2 linked regions of the Martelella mediterranea DSM 17316 genome follow. The main gene of each other region encodes a partner of the protein of the gene in region 2 in a complex. Links are inferred from orthologs where the notes say so. Each region holds a gene or a part of one and is shown on either strand. Other genes may lie near its edges.

Region 1 (4,327 bases), 1.1 Mb from region 2 along the record:
GGGCGAGAACTATTCCGTTACAGCGCTGGAACGCGCCGGCGTCAGGCGCATCAGCGTCGGCGGCTCGTTTGCCCGGGCCGCGCTATCCGGCCTGAAACAGGCAGCGGAAGAGGTGCTTACGGAGGGGACATTCAATTACGAGAGGGTCGATGGCAGCGAGGCGGAAAGGCTGACCGTGCCGCCGAAGCGGTGACGCCGACGGGCGTCACCGGGTGAGACGTGCGCGCTCAGGCATGCGACGTCTTGCTGGCCCTGCGAAAGATTTCGCCATGGCTCTTGCGCTGGGCGTCGTCCGCGCCAAAAATCCTGCCGCCGACGATCCGGTAAAGAATAGCAAGTCCTGCAGCCGCGAACACGATCTGGAATGCGATAAGAGGCAGATATTCAAACATGGTTTTGTCTCCGGTTTGGAGTAATAACGCGGCATGTAAACGAAAAGTTCACGTTTAAGTGCATGAAAGCCGAAAAAACATCGTTGATGGCGGTTCGCGCGGTGCATTTTCGGGGTTCCGTTGCCACGGCAACTTCCCTATAAGGCCCACCTAGCCTACATGATTTCACGTCCCTTACCCGGCCCGGTCAACCGTGCCGGTTTTTGATGCAGGGACGATAAGAAGAAACGACGGATACCGCCCATGCCCAAGCGCCAAGACCTCAAATCCATCCTCATCATCGGCGCGGGGCCGATCGTCATCGGTCAGGCTTGCGAGTTCGACTATTCCGGCGCGCAGGCCTGCAAGGCGCTCAGGGAAGAGGGTTACCGGGTCATTCTGGTCAACTCCAACCCGGCCACGATCATGACCGACCCGGAACTGGCCGACGCCACCTATGTCGAGCCGATCACCCCGGAAGTCGTCGCCAAGATCATCGCCAAGGAACGCCCGGACGCGCTGCTGCCGACCATGGGCGGCCAGACCGCGCTCAACACCGCATTGTCGCTGCGCCGCATGGGCGTGCTGGAGCGCTACAATGTCGAGATGATTGGCGCCAAACCGGACGCCATCGACAAGGCCGAGGACCGCGCGCTGTTTCGCGAGGCCATGGCCAAGATCGGGCTCGAAACGCCGAAGTCCATGCTGGCCAACGCCACAGAGATCAAGGACCAGCACCGCCAGGAACACGAGGCCAAGCGCGCCGAACTGAAGAAGACGCTTTCGGGCGATGCGCTGGACAACGCGCTCGACGAGCTCGAGAACCAGTGGAACCTCGGCAATACCGACCGCAAGCAGCGTTACATGTCGCATGCGATGGCAATCGCGGCGCAGGCGCTCGACGTCATCGGCCTGCCGACCATCATCCGCCCGTCCTTCACGCTCGGCGGCACCGGCGGCGGCATTGCCTATAACCGTTCGGAATTCTTCGAGATCGTCGAGCGCGGCCTCGACGCCTCGCCGACCACCGAAGTGCTGATCGAGGAATCCGTGCTCGGCTGGAAGGAATACGAGATGGAGGTCGTCCGCGACAAGGCGGACAACTGCATCATCATTTGCTCGATCGAGAACGTCGATCCGATGGGCGTGCATACCGGCGATTCGATCACCGTCGCGCCGGCGCTCACGTTGACCGACAAGGAATACCAGATCATGCGCAACGCCTCGCTGGCGGTGCTGCGCGAGATCGGTGTGGAGACCGGCGGCTCGAACGTGCAGTTCGCCGTCAACCCGGCCGATGGCCGGCTCGTCGTCATCGAGATGAACCCGCGCGTGTCGCGGTCCTCGGCGCTCGCGTCGAAGGCAACCGGCTTTCCGATCGCCAAGGTCGCCGCCAAGCTCGCCATCGGCTACACGCTGGACGAACTCGAAAACGACATCACCGGCGGCGCGACGCCCGCCTCGTTCGAGCCGTCGATCGATTATGTGGTCACCAAGATCCCGCGCTTTGCCTTTGAAAAATTCCCGGGCGCGGAAAACACGCTGACCACGGCGATGAAATCCGTGGGCGAAGTCATGGCCATCGGCCGCACCTTCCCGGAATCGCTGCAGAAGGCGCTGCGCGGTCTGGAACGCGGCCTGACCGGCCTCGACGAGATCGAGATCCCAGGCATCGAGAACGGCGAGCCGAGCAACGCCATCCGCGCCGCGATCGGCACCGGCACGCCGGACCGCCTGCGCATGGTCGCGCAGGCAATGCGTCTCGGCGTCAGCCAGAGCGAAATCCACGAGCATTCGAAGATCGACCCGTGGTTCCTCGATCAACTGCGCGCAATCGTTGATATGGAAGAGCGCGTGCGCGAGCACGGCCTGCCGCAGGATGCCGAAAACCTGCGCATGCTGAAGGCGATGGGCTTTTCCGACCAGCGGCTGGCAAGCCTCACCCATGGCCGCCCGAAGGAAGTCGCCCAGCTTCGCAACAAGCTCGGCGTGCGCCCGGTCTACAAGCGCATCGATACCTGCGCCGCCGAATTCGCCTCGCCGACCGCCTACATGTATTCGACCTACGAGACGCCCTTCGATGGCCAGACCCGCTCCGAGGCCGGTATTTCGGATGCGAAGAAGGTCGTCATTCTCGGCGGCGGGCCGAACCGGATCGGCCAGGGGATCGAGTTCGACTATTGCTGCTGCCATGCCGCCTTCGCGCTGAAGGATGCGGGCTATGAATCGATCATGGTCAACTGCAACCCGGAAACGGTTTCGACCGACTACGACACCTCCGACCGGCTCTATTTCGAGCCGCTGACGGCCGAAGACGTCATCGAGATCATGCGCGCCGAGCAGGAAAAAGGCACGCTCGTCGGCGTCATCGTGCAGTTCGGCGGCCAAACGCCGCTGAAGCTCGCCGAAGCGCTGGAAAAGAACGGCATCCCGATCCTCGGCACCGCACCGGACATGATCGACCTTGCCGAGGATCGCGACCGGTTCCAGAAACTGCTGATCAAGCTGGACCTCAACCAGCCCAATAACGGCATCGCCTATTCGGTCGAGCAGGCCCGCCTGGTGGCGGCCGAAATCGGCTATCCGCTGGTGGTTCGCCCGTCCTACGTTCTCGGCGGCCGCGCCATGGAGATCGTCCACAACGATGCCGGTTTGTCGCACTACCTGCTGGAAGTGGTGCCGGAACTCGTCACCGAGGACATCAAGCAGCGCTATCCGAACGACAAGACCGGGCAGATCAACACCCTGCTCGGCAAGAACCCGCTTCTGTTCGACAGCTACCTGACCAACGCCATCGAAGTCGATGTCGACTGCCTCTGCGACGGGACCGACGTGTTCGTCGCGGGCATCATGGAGCATATCGAGGAAGCTGGCATCCATTCGGGCGACAGCGCCTGCTCGCTGCCGCCCCATTCCCTGTCGGACGAAATCCTCGATGAGCTTGAGGTACAGTCCCGTGCGCTGGCGCTCGCGCTTAACGTCAAGGGCCTGATGAACGTGCAGTTCGCCATCAAGGACGGCACGGTCTATATCCTCGAAGTGAACCCGCGCGCCTCGCGCACCGTGCCGTTCGTGGCCAAGACCATCGGTTCGCCGATCGCCAAGATCGCCGCCCGCGTGATGGCCGGCGAGAAGCTGAACGATGTGATCGCGTCTTACGGCGAGCGCCCCAACCCGCGCAAGCTGAACCACATCGCGGTCAAGGAAGCGGTCTTCCCCTTCGCCAAGTTCCCCGGCGTCGATACGCTGCTCGGCCCGGAAATGCGCTCGACCGGCGAGGTCATCGGCCTCGACAAGGATTTCGCAATTGCCTTCGCCAAGTCGCAGCTCGGCGCCAGCGTCGATCTGCCGCGCGATGGCTGCGTCTTCGTCTCGGTCAAGTCGGAAGACAAGGAGCGCGTGCTGCCCGCCGTCAGGCTTCTGGTGGAGCAGGGTTTCACCGTGATGGCGACCGGCGGCACCCGCGACTTCCTGGAGGAAAACGGCATTTCCGCCACCAAGATCAACAAGGTGCGCGAGGGCCGTCCGCATATCGAGGATGCGATCCGCAATCGTCAGGTCCAGTTGGTGTTCAACACGACCAGCAACGACAAGACGATCTCGGATTCGAAGTCGCTCCGCCGTGCAGCACTCACCCAGAAGGTGCCATACTACACCACCATGGCCGGCGCCATGGCCGCCGCCCAGGCGATCAAGGCGCTGAAACAGGGCCAGCTCGAAGTGCGCCCGCTGCAAAGCTACGCCTGAGCCGTATCGGACTGAGACGCCTCATGAAGGGCAGGCCCAGCGCCTGCCCTTTTCTTCGGACTTGACGCAGAGATTTGCCTCCTTTATTTATCCAATAGGTTAATTAACCGATGGGATAAACACAAAATGTCCGATCCGCTGACCCGGACGCTCTCCGCCCTCGCCGATCCGACCCGCCGCGCGATCCTTGCGCGGCTGTCCAAGGGCGA
Region 2 (3,115 bases):
AGGCCCCGCAACGGTTTAGCGGGCGCGGGGCGGGTTATCCCCCATATCCACTGCTGATATCCACAGCGGTCCGGCAACGGAATGCTATTTCAGCATGTCCTTGACCACGCCGGAGGCCTTGGAGAAGTCCATCTGACCGGAATAGCGGTCCTTCAGCGTTTCGATGCACCTGCCCATGTCGCGCAGACCCTGCGCGCCGGTCTCCTCGACCACGGAGGCGCAGACTTCGCGGATCTTGTCCTCGGGCAACTGGGCGGGCAGGAATTCGCGAATCACCGCCATTTCCTGACGTTCCTGTGCAGCGAGGTCGGGCCGGCCCTTCTCTTCGTAGAGGCGGGAGGATTCCTTGCGCTGTTTCAGCATCTGGAACAGAATCCCGGCGATATCGTCATCGCTGACGGGGTCCTTGCCGTTGGCACGATGAGCCAGGTCGCGGTCCTTGATGGCCGCGTGAACCAGTCTCAATGTGCAGAAGCGTACCGGATCTTCCTCTTTCGAAGCGTCTTTTTGTGCAAGTGCGAGTTTATCGCGCAACATTCATTCACTCCTGGCAACGCCATCTTCAAGGTACCGCATCGACACATGCCGAATGGCGGCGGCGTTTACCGAATACCGGGGCTGCGATCAAATCAAATCTTCGGGCGCGTCATTTATTTTGAGCAGATGCCACAAGTCTGCCTTAAGAGCAATTGACCCGCAAGCGCGGTTTCTCTATTTTCCCGCAACCGCATCAAAAAGTGGCCTACCCGAACGCAGCTTGCCCGCGAACCCTTTGGCTCGGGCTCATATATAGGATCGGGACAGGGCCCGTTCAATCGGCCCCGGGCCGGCGACTAGCAAGGAATGATCATGACTGCCCCATGGACACAGGAAACGCCGACGGCCGCGCTGGTTCTGGCCGACGGCACGGTAATCTACGGCAAGGGCGTCGGCGCCACAGGCAGCGTCGAGGCAGAGGTCTGCTTCAACACCGCGCTGACCGGCTATCAGGAAATCCTGACCGACCCGTCCTATCTCGGACAGATCGTCACCTTCACCTTTCCGCATATCGGCAATATCGGCGCCAATGGCGAGGATATCGAGGATCTGGTGCCCGCCGCCCGCCGCGGCGCGGTCGGCGCGATCTTCAGGGCCGATATCACCGCGCCCTCCAACTACCGCTCCAGCGAAGACCTCGACACCTGGCTGAAGAAGCGCGGCATCATCGGCCTTTCCGGCATCGACACCCGCGCGCTGACCGCCTGGATCCGCGAGCATGGCGCGCCCAATGCCGTGATCGCCCACGAGCCGTCCGGCAAGTTCGATCTCGACGCGCTGAAGGCCAAGGCGAAGGCGTGGGGCGGACTGGAAGGTCTCGACCTCGCCATCGAAGCCACGTCCGGCCAGTCGTCGAAATGGGACGAGAAGCCGTGGGTCTGGAACGAAGGCTATGACACGCTCGCCGAAGCTGACGCCCGCTATCACATCGTCTGCGTCGACTACGGCGTGAAGCGCAACATCCTGCGCCTGTTCGCCGGTCTCGACTGCAAGGTCACGGTCGTGCCGGCCAAGACCTCGGCGGAACAGATTCTGGCGCTTTCGCCCGATGGCGTGTTCCTGTCGAATGGCCCGGGCGATCCGGCCGCGACCGGAGAATATGCCGTGCCGGTGATTCGCGCGCTGATCGACAGCGGCCTGCCGATTTTCGGCATTTGCCTCGGCCACCAGATCCTCGCGATCGCGCTCGGCGGTAAGACCACAAAGATGCATCAGGGCCATCACGGCGCCAACCATCCGGTGAAGGACTACACCACCGGCAAGGTCGAGATCGTGTCGATGAACCACGGTTTCGCGGTCGATTCGGCCTCGCTGCCGGAGGGCGTCGCGGAAACCCATGTGTCGCTGTTCGACGGCTCCAATTGCGGCATCGCGCTTGCCGGCAAGCCGGTCTTCTCCGTCCAGCATCACCCGGAGGCATCGCCCGGTCCGCAGGACAGCCACTACCTCTTCCGCCGCTTCATCAATCTGGTGCGCGAGAAGAAGGGCGAGGCGCTGCTGGAAGAGCGCGCCTGAGCACTATCGGGCCCTAGCGGCCCCTCGGCGTCCGCTTCCGTTTCGCGGGCGCCATCCCCTCTCCGGGGTCACCCTCGGGTCAAGTGTAAAGCCCGGAGACATCCCTGACAGGTGTTCGGAGACATGCCTGACAGTTATTCGTCTTTGTTAAGGTCGATGAGGGCGACTTGGTTTGCTGCGAAGAACACGCCATGTTGGCCGTCGGTTTCGAGGGGTCTGATTGCCAGCATTTCCCCTTGAAAGGCCTTCGGCACACGCCATGCCTTGCCGTTGAATGCGACATAGGCGTTTGTGCTGCTGACGCGCCTGACGATCTCGCCTGGGTCATAGACGGGCTCGGGAACAGTGGCGGGAAAGCTGCGGGGCGACGGGCTGTAGCGGCTTGCGGGCACGGCCATGGCGATGCCCTGATGCGGCCGATGATGGTTATAGAGGTCGCGCCAGCGATCAAACGCCCTTTGCGCCTGCCTGAAGTCCGACAATGGCTGGAAGGCGAGAACTTCAGCCTTGAAACTGCGGTGGAAGCGTTCGTTCTTGCCGCGTCCCTGCGGATGGTAGGGGCGGGCGTGAATGAGTTCTACCCCCAGCTTGAGGAGCCAGACGCGCAAGCGTGTCCAGCCGTGCTGAACGCCGTTCCCCACGGGTTGCCATTGTCGGTATAGATCGCCATCGGCAGCCCATGGTGACGAAAGATGCGTTCCAGCCGACTGCGAACCGTCATCCTCCGTTCGTCGGCGCAGGCCTCAAGTCCGAGGGCAAACCGCGAATGATCATCGAGGACGGTGAGCGGATGACACCAGCCCCCGAGACGAGTTGAAAACGTCCTTTGAAGTCCATCTGCCATAGCAGGTTTGGCGCTTCGCGCTCGAAACGTCCATAAGCCGGGCCCGCGCCCTCAGGCGTTGTGATCCGCTTGTGTCGAACCAGGATGGCATGGACTGTCGAGGCCGCCGGCGGATCGGTCCCCATACGCTCCAGCATCCACGCAATCTTGCGGGCGCCCCAGGCCGGATGCGCATCGCGCACCTCAAGCACCGCCTGTTCAAGCGCCTGACCGGTGCGC

The links.
Region 1: the proteins of carA (region 2) and carB are in contact, whole or in part, in a solved structure (PDB 1KEE), measured with the Escherichia coli proteins. The link is inferred for Martelella mediterranea DSM 17316 from one-to-one orthologs.

The regions. Positions count from the first base shown.
Region 1 is NZ_CP020330.1:2,570,826-2,575,152, reverse strand. What follows is about bases 278-4,318. They hold carB (carbamoyl-phosphate synthase large subunit), read left to right. Parts: upstream 278-635; coding sequence 636-4,118; downstream 4,119-4,318. Other genes in these bases: Mame_RS12020 (ArsR/SmtB family transcription factor), read left to right, coding at 4,245-4,318; Mame_RS26685 (hypothetical protein), read right to left, coding at 278-392. In the rest of the region: Mame_RS12030 (isocitrate lyase/PEP mutase family protein), read left to right, coding at 1-193; more of Mame_RS26685, read right to left, coding at 228-277; more of Mame_RS12020, read left to right, coding at 4,319-4,327. UniProt on the Escherichia coli protein: Large subunit of the glutamine-dependent carbamoyl phosphate synthetase (CPSase).
Region 2 is NZ_CP020330.1:3,698,110-3,701,224, forward strand. What follows is about bases 119-2,947. They hold carA (glutamine-hydrolyzing carbamoyl-phosphate synthase small subunit), read left to right. Parts: upstream 119-843; coding sequence 844-2,052; downstream 2,053-2,947. Other genes in these bases: Mame_RS17185 (GatB/YqeY domain-containing protein), read right to left, coding at 119-537. Outside these bases: more of Mame_RS17185, read right to left, coding at 85-118. UniProt on the Escherichia coli protein: Small subunit of the glutamine-dependent carbamoyl phosphate synthetase (CPSase).